DNA from 2 places in the Acidihalobacter sp. genome. Region 1 is predicted to be linked to the other one. Evidence: predicted binding sites of a transcription regulator. Region 1 holds the regulator's gene; the other holds the start of a gene.
What was found. The regulator FNR, encoded in region 1, switches genes on or off when oxygen is low (the NO sensors DNR and NnrR bind a similar motif). The targets are predictions, from matches to a motif close to TTGATNTANATCAA.

Region 1 (7,325 bases):
CAGCTCACGCTCGATTTCCGAACGCACGTTGACGACATAGCGGCGAAAGCGGCCAACCCAGTAGCCAGCTTTGCGCGCGAGGCCCGGCAATCGCTCCGGGCCCACCACGACCAAGGCGACGATCATGATGAGCATGATCTCGGAAAAGCCCAAATCGAACATCGAACGCCTCCGCGCTCAGCTGCCGTGTCTCAGACTTTGTCCTTATCCTTGTGCTCGGACTGGGCATCGAACACGCGGCCGCTGCTGTCATCCTTGAGCTGCTGCTCGGAGGATTCGCTCTTCTTCTCCGCATCCTCTTCGCCTTCACCCATCGATTTCTTGAAATTCTTTACCGCCGAACCGAGGTCGCCACCGACATTGCGCAGCTTCTTGGTGCCGAACACCAACACCACCACCAGCAGCAGAACCAACCACTCGTAACCACCTGGAATCATGACCGTTCTCCGTAACTAATCCATCTCGGCGATCGCTTGGACGCCTTTATTCGACATTTGGCCGCGGGATACCCGCCCTTTTCGCGCTTGCGGCCCTCAACGGACACGCTGCGCCTTCTCCTGCAACCCGGAGGTACCCATGCGCCGCGCAAGCTCGGCAAGCACGTCCTCCGGCGCCAGCCCCTGATGTGCCAGCAACACCAGGGTATGAAACCACAAATCCGCCACCTCGTAGACCAGCTTGCCCGGCACCCCGTCCTTGGCCGCCATCACCGTCTCGGTGGCCTCTTCGCCGACCTTCTTGAGAATGGCGTCGAGCCCCTTGGCATACAAGCCGGCAACATACGAGCTGTCGGCAGGGGCCGACTTGCGCGATTCCAGCACCGCAGCAAGCTCGTTCAATATGTCATTCGCCATAAATCGCCTCGGGCGCCTTGAGCACCGGTTCGACCGTTTCCCAGCTGTCCCGTTCCCCGGCCAGACGTCGGAAGAAGCAATGATGGCGTCCGGTATGGCAGGCGATGCCACCATCCTGGCGCACCGTCAGCAACAGCGTATCGCCGTCGCAGTCCAGGCGAATGTCCTCGACATGCTGCACATGACCGGACGACTCGCCCTTGTGCCACAGCCGCCCACGCGAACGCGACCAGTACACCGCCTCGCCCAACTCGACCGTCCGCTGCAGCGCCGCACGGTTCATCCAGGCCAGCATCAGCACCTGCCCGCTGCCGGCCTCCTGCGCAATGACGGGCGCCAGGCCTTCGCTATTCCATGCCACCGCATCGAGCCATTCGGCACTGTCGCCAGGTGCTGCGCACATCTGAACCAACCTCAAGATACAAGGGTCTGGAGCATAGCACAGCGCCGGAACCGCGCCGGACGCACGCCCATCAAACCCACTCGCGCACCTCAATGCCGCGCTGCGCCATATAGGCCTTGGCCTCACCCACGGTGTGCTCGCCGAAATGAAAGATGCTCGCCGCCAGCACCGCATCCGCGCCGCCCTCGATCACGCCGGCGGCCAAGTGCTGCAGCGTACCGACACCGCCGGAAGCGATCAGCGGCACGTTGACCGCCTCGTTCATCGCCCGCATCAGCTCAAGATCGAATCCCTCGCGCGTGCCGTCGCGATCCATGCTGGTGACCAGCAGCTCACCCGCGCCGTAATCGGCCATGCGGCGCGCCCATTCCAGCACGTCGATACCGGTCGCCCGACGTCCGCCGTGGGTGAACACTTCCCAGCGCAACGCCTCGCCTGCAGCCGAAACACGTTTGGCATCGACGGCCACCACGATGCACTGATTGCCGAAACGTGCTGCAGCCTCGGCTACGAACTCTGGGCGCACCACCGCCGCCGTATTGATGCCGACCTTATCAGCGCCGGCGTTCAGGAGCCTGCGGACGTCGGCCAGAGTGCGCACGCCGCCACCCACGGTCAACGGAATGAACACTTCGGCGGCGACCGCCTCGACGACATGTGCCATCGTTTCGCGTTCGTCGCTGCTGGCGGTGATGTCGAGAAAGGTGATTTCGTCGGCGCCCTGCTCGTAATAGCGCCGTGCGACTTCCACCGGGTCACCCGCATCGCGAATATCGACGAACTGCACGCCCTTCACCACGCGGCCGTTGTCGACGTCGAGACAGGGAATGACGCGTTTGGCCAGCGACATCGTACGCTATTCCGCGACCAACGCGTCGGCGCGCTTCTGCGCCTCGGCGAAATCCAGCGACCCTTCATAGAGCGCCCGGCCGATTACCACGCCGCTGACGCCTTCCCCCTCGACTGCACACAGCGCCTCTATGTCGGCCAGCCCGCTCACCCCGCCGGAGGCGATGACCGGGATATGCACCGCCTGCGCCAGGCGCACGGTCGCCTCGACGTTGGGGCCACCCATCATGCCGTCGCGGCTGATGTCGGTGTAGATGATCGCGGCCACGCCGTCGTTTTCGAAATGCATGGCCAGGTCCGCCACGTCGTGGTTGGAGAGTTTCGACCAGCCGTCGACCGCCACCTTGCCGTCCTTGGCATCGAGCCCGACGATGATGTGGCCGGGAAATTCCAAGCATAGATCGTTGACGAAATGGGGCGCAGAAACGGCCTTGGTACCCACGATGACGTATTGCACGCCTGCATCCAGATAGGCCTGCACGGCGTCTACGTCGCGCACGCCGCCGCCAACCTGGATCGGCAGTTCGGGATAGGCCCGCGCGATACGCTCGACGACCGTCGCATTGCGGCGCCCGCCGGCCACAGCCCCATCCAGGTCGACCAAATGCAGACGCCTGGCACCAGCCTTGACCCAGCGTTCCGCCATGGCCACCGGGTCATCGGAAAAGACGGTCTCATCATCCATGCGGCCCTGGCGCAGACGTACGCACCGTCCCTCCTTGATGTCGATGGCAGGGATCAACAACATGACGCCAAACCTCCCATTTCGGTTAACGGGCTCATCAATTCACAGCTCGTGCGGGGTCAAGCGGCAGCCCCGTCCCAACGCGCGAAATTCGATAGCAGCCGCAATCCCGCCTGCGCGCTCTTCTCCGGGTGACACTGGATCGCAAACACATTATCGCGCGCCAGCGCGGAACAGAACCGAATGCCGTACTCCGTGGTCGCGGCGACCAGGCTGGCGTCGGACGGCGCCACGTAATAACTGTTGGCAAAGTAGAAACGGCTACCCGGCGCGATGCCGTCCCACAGCGGGTGATCGCGGGCAGGCTCGACGCGATTCCAACCCATGTGCGGCACCTTGATATGCTCGCCGGTGACCGGATCCCGCGGCGCCGCACCGAAATACCGCACATCGCCCGCATGGACGCCGAGACAAGGGGTACCGCCGTTTTCCTCGCTGTGCTCGAGCAATACCTGCATGCCCATGCACACTCCCAGAAAAGGCCGCGTGTGCGCGGCTTCGCGCACCGCATCCTCCAAGCCGCAGGCCCGCAGCTCGTGCATGCAGTCGCGTGCCGCGCCCTGCCCCGGGAACACCACCCGGTCGGCCGCCAGCACGACAGCAGGATCGGAAGTCACCACGACGCGATCCTGCACGGGAGCGACGTGCCGCAAGGCATTCGCGACCGAGCGCAGATTGCCCATTCCGTAATCGATGATTGCCAGATCAGCCATGCCCGCCAGGCTCGGAAACCGGTAAGAGTGAAGTTATAGGGCGCCCTTGGTCGAAGGCAACTGGCCCGCCGAGCGCGGATCCGGCTCGGCGGCCATCCGCAGGGCCCGACCCAGCGCCTTGAACACCGTTTCGGCGATGTGATGCGCATTGCGCCCGCGCAGGCTGTCGACATGCAGCGTCAGCCGCGCGTGATTGACCAGCGCCTGCAGAAATTCATGAATCAGATCGGTATCGAACTCACCGATGCGGGCACGCCGGTAATCGACCTCGTGGACCAACCCGGGGCGGCCGGAGAAATCCACCACCACGCGCGCCAAGGCTTCGTCCAGTGGAACATAGGCGTGGCCGTAGCGGCGAATGCCGCGCTTGTCGGCCAGCGCTTCGGCGAGCGCCTGCCCAAACGCGATGCCGACATCCTCCACGGTGTGGTGCGCGTCGACGTGCAGATCGCCTTGGGCGCGCACCTCGAGATCGATCAAACCGTGCCGGCCGACCTGATCGAGCATATGGTCGAAGAAGGGAACTCCTGTCGCGATGGACGTCTCACCGGAACCATCCAGATTCAGCCGTACGCTGATCTGCGTTTCCAATGTATCGCGCTGAACGGCGGCAGTGCGCTGGGCCATGATCACACAAAACAGTATGCGGGCCTGCAGGATACCATAAGGGCCGCAGCGATAAAGTGACCTAGATCAGAGAGTACGAACATTCGGTATCATTTGTTAAGCTTGCCAATCAACGAAGTCATGACGAGGGGAAAGTAATGGAGTCGTTCAACGTGATCACCCTCCAAGGCTTTTCCCGCGCGTGCGCAGACTGCCAACTGCAGGATCTTTGTCTGCCGATCGGCATCTGCCGCAGCGATGTCGCCCGGCTGGACCAGATCATCAACCGCAAACGGCCGTTGCAGCGCGGGGCGGCGCTGTTCAATCAGGGCGACCAATTCGGCGCTTTGTATGCCATCCGTTCCGGCTCGATCAAAAGCTTTTCCATCTCCGATGACGGCCGTGAACAGATCAACGCGTTCCATCTGCCGGGCGAGATCCTCGGCCTCGACGCCATCAGCGACAGCTCGCACCCCAGCTCCGCCGTCGCGCTGGAAACCACCAGCGTATGCGAGCTGCCCTTCGAGCGCCTGCATGCTCTGGCCCATGAGATCAAGGACCTGCAGCACCAGTTGCTGCGCGTCATGAGCCGCGAACTCAACGCCGACGAACGCTTCATGCGCATCCTCGCCAGCCGCAATGCCGAGGAACGCCTCGCCGGCTTTCTGCTCAACCTCTCCTCGCGCCACGGCATGCGCGGCTATTCGAGCACCGAATTCAATCTGAGCATGTCGCGCCACGACATCGCCAACTATCTCGGTCTGGCCGTGGAAACCGTCAGTCGTCTGTTCACCCGCTTCCAGCAGGACGGCCTCATCGAGGCGCAGCGCAAGGCCGTCAAGATTCTACAGCGCGAGGCGCTGGCGGAAATGGCCGGCAACACCGGCCCCGACCCGAATCAGGACGACAGCCGCAACCGGGAATCCTCGTAAGCCGGCTGCCCCGCAAAGCAGCCGTCAGACCGGCGGCACCTGCAGCCAGAACGTGACCGGCCCGTCGTTGACCGATTCAACCTGCATGTTCGCACCGAACAAGCCGGTGGCCACCGGCTTGTGGCGGGTTCGCGCGTGCTCTACAAGCCAATCGAACAGCCTCCGCCCGTCCTCCGGCGCCGCAGCCGGCGTGAAAGACGGACGCATGCCCTTGCGCGTATCCGCCGCCAGCGTGAACTGCGGCACCAGCAGCAAACCGCCGCCGACATCCTGGAGACTCAGATTCATACGCCTCTCCGCGTCGCCGAACACGCGGTAGCCGAACAGACGCTCGAGCAGACGATCGGCCTGAGCCTCGGTGTCGCCGCGTTCGACCCCGACCAGCACCAGCAATCCAGCCTCGATGGCACCGACGCTCTCACCATCCACCCGCACAGCGGCACGACTTACACGCTGCAGCAGGCCGATCACGCCAGCTGCTCGGCAAGATCCCGCGTCGCCCTTACCAAGGCATCGACGATACCCGGCTCGCTGGCCGAATGTCCCGCGTCCGGGACGATCTCCAGCCGCGCCTGGGGCCAGGCTTCATGCAGCGCGAAAGCCTGATCGATCGGACAGATCATATCGTAGCGCCCATGCACGATGACGCCGGGGATTTCGGCCAGGCGGTGCGCCTCACGCAGCAGTTGGTCGGGTTCAAGGAAAATACGGTTGCGGAAATAGTGGTTCTCGATACGCGCGAGCGACAGCGCCACATGCGGATCGGTGAAATGCTCCTCCACCGCCTCACTGGGCAACAACGTCGCCGTGCGCCCTTCCCACTGCGACCAGGCCCGAGCCGCCGCCATACGCGCAACCTCGTTGCTGCCGGTCAGCCGCCGATGGTAGGCCTCGAGCATATCGCCGCGCTCGGCCTCGGGAATCGGCGCCAGGTAGTCCTGCCAATAGTCGGGGAAGACGTGGTCGGCACCCGACTGGTAGAACCATTCGATGTCACGCGGGCGGCACAGAAAGATCCCGCGCAGCACCAGGCCCAGCACCCGCTCCGGATGTGCCTCGGCATAGGCGAGCCCCAGAGTCGACCCCCAGGAGCCGCCGAACACCACCCAGCGCTCGATGCCCAGTTCCTCGCGTACACGTTCGATGTCGGCAATCACGTCCTGCGTGGTGTTGCCCTCGAGTTCGGCATGCGGCAGCGAGCGGCCGCTGCCGCGCTGGTCGAACAGCACGATGTGGTAGACCTGCGGATCGAAGAAACGCCGATGCCAGGGCTCGCATCCCGAACCGGGGCCGCCGTGCAGAAACACCACCGGCAAACCACCGGAGCGTCCGCACTCCTCGACGTGCAGGGTATGCCGATCGTCGACCGGCAGCATGCGGCTGCGAAACGGCGTGATCTCGGGATAAAGCTCCAAGCGACTCATAAGAAATTCCCTGGGAAGGTTTGCACTGTGGACGACGGGCGCTCAGAAGCGGTGCAGCACCGCCTCCGCAGGCCGTCCGAACCCGCTCGCGACGGAAGCCGTCTCTGCAACTTCGGTTTCCGCTCCGACCGAATCCCCCGGAACCAAGGCCGGGAAATCGAACAGCGAATGATCCAGAAGATGGGACGGCGAGGCGTTACCCAGCGCCCGGAACATGCTTTCCAAACGCCCCGGGAACTTGCGGTCCCATTCCTGGAGCAAGGCCTTCATCTCCTGGCGCTGCAGATTCGGCTGCGAGCCGCACAGGTTGCAGGGAATGATGGGAAACTCCCTGGCGGCGGCATAGGCCTTGATGTCCGCCTCCTTGCAGTAGGCCAGCGGGCGGATGACCACGTTGCGGCCGTCGTCGGACAGCAGCTTGGGCGGCATGGTCTTGAGCGAGCCGCCGAAGAACATGTTCAGCAGGAAGGTCTCGAGTATGTCCTCGCGATGATGGCCCAGCGCGATCCGGTCTGCACCGATTTCCTGCGCGGTGCGATACAGAATGCCGCGGCGCAGGCGTGAACACAGCGAGCAGGTCGTCTTGCCCTCGGGCACCTTGTCCTTGACGATGCTGTAGGTGTCCTCCTGCACGATGCGGTACTCCACGCCCAGGCTGTCCAGATAGCCCGGCAGCACCTCTTCCGGAAATCCCGGCTGCTTCTGGTCGAGATTGACCGCCACGACCTCGAAGGACACCGGCGCCACGCGCTGCAGATAGAGCAGGGTATCCAGCATGGTATAGCTGTCGGCGCCGCCG
Region 2 (7,325 bases), on a different contig from region 1:
ACGATGCGCAGAACTTCCGTATCCTGCCCAGCAGTGCCGGCGATGCCCCCCGCAACCATGTTCCACCGGACTACTTCACCTGCCCGGACTGCCTGGCCGAACTCGCCGATCCGGCCAATCGCCGCTTCCGCTATCCCTTCATCAACTGCACCCAGTGCGGTCCGCGCTACACGCTGATCCGCACCCTGCCCTATGACCGGCCGAACACCACCATGGGGGATTTTCCGCTGTGTCCGGACTGTCTCGCGGAATACGAAAATCCGCTGGACCGGCGCTTCCACGCCGAACCGGTCGCCTGCCCCGTGTGCGGCCCCCGACTCGGCTTCGTTGCAGCCGGCAGGCGCGTGGACGGCAACGATGCAGCGCTCGCGGCAGCCGTCTCAGCTCTGCGTCACGGAGCGATCGTTGCGGTCAAGGGTGTGGGCGGCTACCACCTGCTGTGCGACGCGCGCAACGAGGATTCGGTCAGGCGCCTGCGCGCGCGCAAGCCACGCCCGCACAAGCCGCTGGCCGTGCTGTTCGCCGAAGACATGCGCGATCTGCGCGCCGCTGCGGACCCCGCCCCTGCTCACGAGGAACACCTGCGTTCGCCGGAGCGCCCGATCGTCCTCGTGCCGCTGCGCGAGGGGCACGGTCTGGCTCCATCCGTCGCTCCCGGTCTGGCGGAAATCGGCGCGCTGTTGCCCTACAGTCCATTGCACCATCTGCTGTGCGCGGATTTCGGCGCCCCCCTGATCGCGACCTCCGCCAATCCCAGCGGCGAACCCGTGCTCACCGACACCGCAGAAGCCGAAGCCCGCCTGACCGACGTGGCGGATGCATGGCTGCATCACGACCGCCGTATCGAACGCCCTGCCGACGATTCCGTACTGCGCGTCATCACCGGCCGAGCCAGATCGCTGCGCCTGGGCCGCGGGCTGGCTCCGCTCGAACTCGATCTGCCGCAGCGCCTCGAACGGCCGGTACTGGCGGTCGGCGGACACATGAAGAACACCGTCGCCCTGGCCTGGGAGAATCGGGTCGTCGTCTCGCCGCATCTGGGCGAACTCGACAGTCCGCGCAGCCGCGACCTGTTCACACGCACCATCGACGACCTGCAGCGCCTGTACGGCGTGACGGCCGAAATTCTGGTGTGCGACGCGCACCCCGACTACGCCGGCAGCCGCTGGGCGGCGGAACAGGGGCTGCCACTGCGCAGGGTATGGCACCACCACGCACACGCATCGGCCGTCGCGGGCGAATTCCCCGGCCCCGAGCACTGGTTGGCCTTCGCCTGGGATGGTGTGGGTCTTGGCCCGGACGGTACGCTGTGGGGCGGCGAAACCCTTTGCGGCGCTCCCGGCCGCTGGCAACGCGTAGGGCGCCTGCGCCCATTCCGCCTGCCCGGCGGCAACCGGGCCGGACGCGAGCCCTGGCGCAGTGCGGCCGCGCTGTGCTGGGAAGCGGGGCTGGAATGGCCGTGGAAGGACGATGAGATCGCCCCGGATGTCGCCTCGCTCACACGCCAGGCCTGGGAAGCGGACCTCAACTGCCATACCAGTACCGCTGCCGGGCGCGTCTTCGATGCTGTCGCCGCCCTGCTCGGCCTCGCGCGGCAGAGCAGCTTCGAGGGTCAGGGGCCGATGTATCTCGAAGCGCTGGCCGACGATGCCCCCGCCGACGCCCTGGAACTGCCGCTGGCATACGACGAAGACGGCTTGTGGACGACGGACTGGGCACCGCTGCTGGAGATGCTCCGCGACGCGCACCATTGCCCGGCGCGGCGCGCAGCCTGCGTCCACGAGAGTCTGGCCCTGGCAATGCTGTGGCAAGCCCGGGCATTGCGCGAACGATATGTCATCGAGGCGATCGCGCTGTGCGGTGGCGTATTCCAGAACCGCCGACTCGCCGAACGCACGCTGGAGCTACTGACCGCCGACGGCTTCGCTGTCCACCTGGGGGAAAAAATTCCCAGCAACGACGCAGGGCTAAGCTTCGGACAGGTCATCGAACACCTGGCGACACGCTAGAAACGATCTGAAAGTCGAAACACAAAAGAAAACAAAACAATTAGTTACATAAATATCTCAATAACTGATCAAAGGACATTAACATGCAGGACACCCACGTCTCGCTCGCCCATGGCAACGGCGGACGCTACATGCGCGAACTGATCGAGGAGTTATTCGCGCGCCACTTGGCCAATCCGCGCCTCGACGTTGGCGCGGACGCCGTGCACGTGCCGCTGCCGGCCGGCGACGTCATGGTGACCACGGACGGCTTCACCGTACAGCCGCTGGAGTTTCCCGGCGGCGACATTGGCGCCTTGGCCGTGCACGGTACTGTCAACGATCTGGCCGTCTCCGGCGCCCGTCCCCAATACCTGACGCTTAACGTCTTCGTCGAGGAGGGCTTCGAGATCGCCGCGCTGGATCGCATCGTCGCCAGCCTCGCTCGCGCGGCACAGGAAGCCGGCGTGGCGGTGGCCGCAGGCGACACCAAGGTACTGCGCCGTGGCGAGGGCGGCGGCCTCTATCTGGCGACCACCGGCGTCGGCGTACGCAAGCCAGGCATGCGCCTGGGCATGGGAGAGATCCGCCCGGGCGATCGGCTGCTGGTCAGCGGCCCGGTAGGCGACCACGGCGTGGCGGTCATGCTGGCGCGCGAACAGTTCGGCCTGCGCGGCGAACTGCGCTCGGATGCCGCCACCGTGCTGCCGCTGACCGAAGCCCTGCTCGGTCTCGACGGGCTGCGCTTCATGCGCGATCCGACCCGCGGCGGCCTCGCGACCGTGGCGAACGAGATCGTCCGGGCAACCGGCTACGGAGTGCGGCTCGAGGAAGAGAGCCTGCCTGTGCGCGACACGGTACGCTCGGTCTGCGAAATCCTGGGCTACGATCCGCTCTACCTCGCCTGCGAGGGCCGCGTGGTTGCGGCGCTATCTCCCGAAGCCGCCGAGCAGGCGCTGGCGGCATGGCGCTCCCTGCCGTCCGGCGAAGATGCGGCCATCATCGGAACAGTGGCCGATGGGACGAACCCTCGCGTCGTGTTGCACACGAACCTGGGCGGAGAACGTATACTGGAAGAGCTTGAGGACGACCCCTTGCCGCGCATTTGTTGAGGCGCGGCCTCACTCCCGCCCCTCCCGAATGACCGACGACATTGCAACGTCCGCCCCCGCTTCGCCGTGGGCCTATCCCGCTTTCGTGCGTTTCTGGGGTGCCCGGCTGGCCGCAGGCCTGGGTTTCCAGATGCTGTCCGTGGCGGTGGGCTGGCAGGTTTACGCCCTGACCGGCCGCGCTTTCGATCTCGGCCTGGTCGGTCTGGTGCAGTTCGTTCCGGCGCTGCTGCTGGCGCTTCCGGCCGGCCATATCGCCGACCAGTTCGACCGGCGGCGCGTGGTCGCGCTGTGTCAGGCCCTGGAACTGCTGGCGATCGTCCTGCTTGCGCTGGGCGGTGTCGCCGGATGGCTGGACGAGCGCGTGATTCTGGCGCTGGTGTTCCTGATCGGCGTCGGCCGGGCGCTGGCTTTTCCGGCCCGCAAGGCGATGCTGCCGGGGCTGGTCCCCGAGTCGGTGCTGCCCAGGGCTACGGCGGTGAACGCCAGCGCGTTTCAGCTGGCCATGATCACCGGGCCGGCGCTCGGCGGTTTTCTCTACGTCGCCGGACCCGATGCCGTCTATGCGGCAGCGGCCCTGCTGTATCTGGTCGCAGTCGTGCTGCTGGCCGCGGTGCGCTACGATCACACCCCGCCGCGACGAGAACCGGCGACGCTGCAGACGCTGTTCGCCGGCATCGCCTTCATCCGTGCACGCCCGGTCGTGCTGGGCGTCATCTCCCTGGACCTGTTCGCGGTACTGCTGGGCGGAGCGACCGCGCTGCTGCCGATCTTCGCCCGCGACATTCTGCATACCGGACCGTGGGGACTGGGGCTGCTGCGGGCGGCGCCGGCGGTCGGCGCGCTGGCGATATCGCTCTGGCTGTCGCGCCATGGCCTGCAGCGGCGCGTGGGCGCGATCATGTTCGCCTCGGTCGCCGGCTTCGGCGTGGGCACGCTGCTGTTCGCGCTGTCCAGCGCTCTGTGGCTGTCGCTGGCGGCCCTGGCCGCGCTGGGCGCCTTCGACATGGTCAGCGTGGTGATCCGCGGCGCACTGCTGCAGCTGGAAACGCCCGACCCCATGCGCGGGCGGGTCAGCGCGGTCAACGCCGTCTTCATCAACACCTCCAACCAGCTCGGCGAATTCGAGTCGGGCCTGCTGGCTGCCTGGGTCGGCGCAGTGCCGGCGATCGTGATCGGCGGGCTCGGCACGCTGGCCGTCGTCGGGCTATGGATGCTGTTGTTCCCCGAGCTGCGCCGGCGCCAGCGGCTGGAACCCGACCCCACGGAAGCGGCCACGCAAACCGCATGAACCCGCTGCGCTGCAGTGCGGGGAACGGTTGCCCCTTGTCGCCGCCGACGGGTCGCGCGCGACACTGATCCAGGTCAAGCGGACCGAAACTTCGCCTCGCCGCCGCGGCCCCCCGCTGTATTCTTGCGCTCATTGGTGCTATGAATCTGTGTGAATCGGCATAAGGCGCAATCCGGCACCCCGCCACCAAACGTCGGTGCCGGCCTCAAGAATTCATACAAAGCCAGGGGGCCTGTCCGCTATGAGCCATACCCTCGTGCTCGGTCTTGGCAACACCTTGCTCGGCGACGAAGGCGTCGGCATATACGCCGTGCAGCGCGTCGAGCAGGCGTTGGCCGGAGCCGGGAACGTGCGCTGCCTCGACGGCGGAACGCTCAGTTTCACCCTCGCCGGCCCGATCGAGGACAGCAACAGACTCATCGTCATCGACGCAGCCGAACTGCGCGACGCTCCCGGCAGCGTGCAGGTCTTCGAGGGCGAGGAGATGGACCGCTACGTCGGGACCGGTGGTAAACGCAGCGTGCACGAGGTCAGCCTGGCGGACCTGCTGGCCATCGCCTGCCTCGCCGGCCGCCTGCCTGAGCAGCGTGTTCTGATCGGCATTCAACCCGAGTTCGTCGAGTGGGCCGACGCGCCTACGCCGGCCGGTATGCGCGGCATCGGAGCCGCCTGCACGCTGGCTCTTGAGCTGATTCGCCGCTGGGAACAGCCCGATGCCGCTTGAGGACATTGCCGTCAGCGTCTACGACCCGCGACTCGACAACTCGCCCACGCCCAACGTCCAGGCTCTGCTGAACGAAATCGCCACCCATCTCGTGGCCCTGCTCGAGGACGGAGAAGGCAGTTCTATCGACCTGCGCGGGCTGCCGCTGATGCCCGGCGAGCGCGAGGCGCTGCGCAATGCGCTGGGACGGGGCGAAATCAGCGCCCGCGTCGAGACTCTGGGCGAGGCCGAAATCCACGAAACCGCGTTTCCCGGTGTGTGGTGGAGCCAGCACCGCGACGAAAGCGGTGACACCGTGGCCGAACTCATCGAGATATGCCTGCAGCCGGCGATGCTCACCAGTCATCCGGCGGACGTCGGCAACGGCCTCGAACGCCTGCACAGACTCATCGATTCCGACACCACCACCGTCTGACACCGAAGCAGAGGATCCGTGATGGCCGAACACGACGAATACACGATCGGACAACACCTGCAGAGCCAAGGCATCAGCCGACGCGCTTTCCTCAAGTTCTGCACCGCCATGGCTTCCGCGCTGGCGCTGCCGCCCAGCGCGGCGCTGGCCATGGCCAGCGAGCTGCCCGGCAAGCGGCGGCCGTCGGTGATCTACATGTCCTACCAGGAATGCACCGGCTGCCTCGAATCGCTGACCCGCTCGTTCTCGCCGACGCTCGAGAACCTGATGTTCAACGTCATGTCGCTGGACTATGACGACACCCTGCAGGCCGCCGCCGGCTTCCAGGCCGAGCAGGCGCGCGAAGCGGCGATGAAGGCGAACTGGGGCAAGTACCTGATGATCGTCGACGGCGCCATTCCCAACGCCAACAACGGCTACTGCACCGCGGCCGGCAAATCCGCCCTGGATTCGATTCGGGAAACCGCCAAGGGCGCCGCCGCGGTGGTCGCCGTCGGCACCTGCGCCGCCTTCGGCGGCCTGCCGATCGCGAACCCCAACCCAACCGGGGCCACCATGGTCAGCGACATCGTCACCGACAAGCCGGTGATCAACGTGCCCGGCTGCCCACCGATCCCCGCCGTCATCACCGGCACGCTGGCGCATTTTCTCACCTTCGGCAAGCTGCCCGAACTCGATCAGCTCAAGCGGCCGATCGCCTTCTACGGCAACACCATCCACGACCGCTGCTATCGCCGGCCGTTCTACGACCAGGGCAAGTTCGCCAAGACCTTCGACGACGAGGGCGCGCGCAACGGCTGGTGTCTGTACGAACTCGGCTGCAAGGGACCGACCACCTACAACGCCTGCGCCACGGTGAAATGGAACGGCGGCACCAGCTTCCCCATCCAGTCCGGCCACGGCTGCTTCGGCTGCTCCGAACCGGGCTTCTGGGACCGTGGCGACCTCTACAAGCCGCTGTCCGCCGGACTCTGGCATGGAAACATGGCCGCCGAACTGGGCACCGCAGCCGTGGCCGGCATCGCCATCGGCGGCGCCGCGGCCATGGCCGCCCGCCATCGCCAGGACGCTCACCAGAAGAAGGAGACCAAGTGATGGATCTACTCACCTTCGCCCGCGGCCCCGCGCTGCAATGGTCGCTGATCATCTTCGCCGTCGGCATGCTCTGGCGCCTGACGGGCATCCTGTTGCTGCGCCGCAAACCCGACCACAGCGAGCCACGCCACACCGGAACCTGGCGCGGCGCGCTGAAACTCATCGCCACCCGGTCCGTGCCCAAGCGCGAGTTCTGGGCCACCACCGCCTTCGGCCAGATCATCGGCTACGTGTTTCACATCGGCCTGGTCATCGTCATCTTCGGCTTCGTGCCGCACATCCTGTTCATCCGCAGCTTGACCGGACTCGACTGGCCCGGCCTGCCGAACAGCCTGATCTACCTGAGCGGGGCGATCACCGTCGCCGCCCTGATCGCGGTTCTCATCCGCCGCGTGAGCAACCCGGTGCTGCGCATGCTGTCGAATTTCGACGACTACTTCAGCTGGCTCGTGACCACCGCTCCGGTCGTCACCGGCCTGCTGGCCGTGGCTCATCTGGGCGCGCGCTATGAGACCCTGCTCGCGATCCACATCCTCAGCATCTGCCTGCTGCTGATCTGGATGCCGTTCGGCAAGCTGTTCCACACCGTCATGATCTTCGTCTCCCGCGGCACCACCGGCGCCCTGTTCGCACGCAAAGGAGCCAGCACATGAGCGAGGCCACGCTTCCCCCCCTGGACACCGAGAGCCCGCGGCTCAGCGTC

Region 2: the regulator FNR is predicted to act here: its motif matches at 4,453-4,466, upstream of P8014_RS11660 (HyaD/HybD family hydrogenase maturation endopeptidase).

What each region holds. Positions count from the first base shown of each region.
Region 1 covers NZ_JARRQY010000003.1:28,127-35,451, reverse strand. Annotated here, with positions in the region: gene tatB (Sec-independent protein translocase protein TatB) at 1-162, opposite strand, end outside; gene tatA (twin-arginine translocase TatA/TatE family subunit) at 192-437, opposite strand; gene P8014_RS01290 (phosphoribosyl-ATP diphosphatase) at 534-854, opposite strand; gene hisI (phosphoribosyl-AMP cyclohydrolase) at 844-1,257, opposite strand; gene hisF (imidazole glycerol phosphate synthase subunit HisF) at 1,328-2,107, opposite strand; gene hisA (1-(5-phosphoribosyl)-5-[(5-phosphoribosylamino)methylideneamino]imidazole-4-carboxamide isomerase) at 2,114-2,854, opposite strand; gene hisH (imidazole glycerol phosphate synthase subunit HisH) at 2,911-3,564, opposite strand; gene hisB (imidazoleglycerol-phosphate dehydratase HisB) at 3,598-4,191, opposite strand; gene fnr (fumarate/nitrate reduction transcriptional regulator Fnr) at 4,344-5,102, shown strand; gene dtd (D-aminoacyl-tRNA deacylase) at 5,127-5,573, opposite strand; gene pip (prolyl aminopeptidase) at 5,570-6,526, opposite strand; gene ttcA (tRNA 2-thiocytidine(32) synthetase TtcA) at 6,569-7,325, opposite strand, start outside.
Region 2 covers NZ_JARRQY010000031.1:36,869-44,193, reverse strand. Annotated here, with positions in the region: gene hypF (carbamoyltransferase HypF) at 1-2,009, shown strand, start outside; gene hypE (hydrogenase expression/formation protein HypE) at 2,093-3,100, shown strand; gene P8014_RS11665 (MFS transporter) at 3,129-4,388, shown strand; gene P8014_RS11660 (HyaD/HybD family hydrogenase maturation endopeptidase) at 4,630-5,112, shown strand; gene P8014_RS11655 (hydrogenase expression/formation C-terminal domain-containing protein) at 5,102-5,527, shown strand; gene P8014_RS11650 (hydrogenase small subunit) at 5,549-6,622, shown strand; gene P8014_RS11645 (nitrate reductase) at 6,622-7,275, shown strand; gene P8014_RS11640 ((Fe-S)-binding protein) at 7,272-7,325, shown strand, end outside.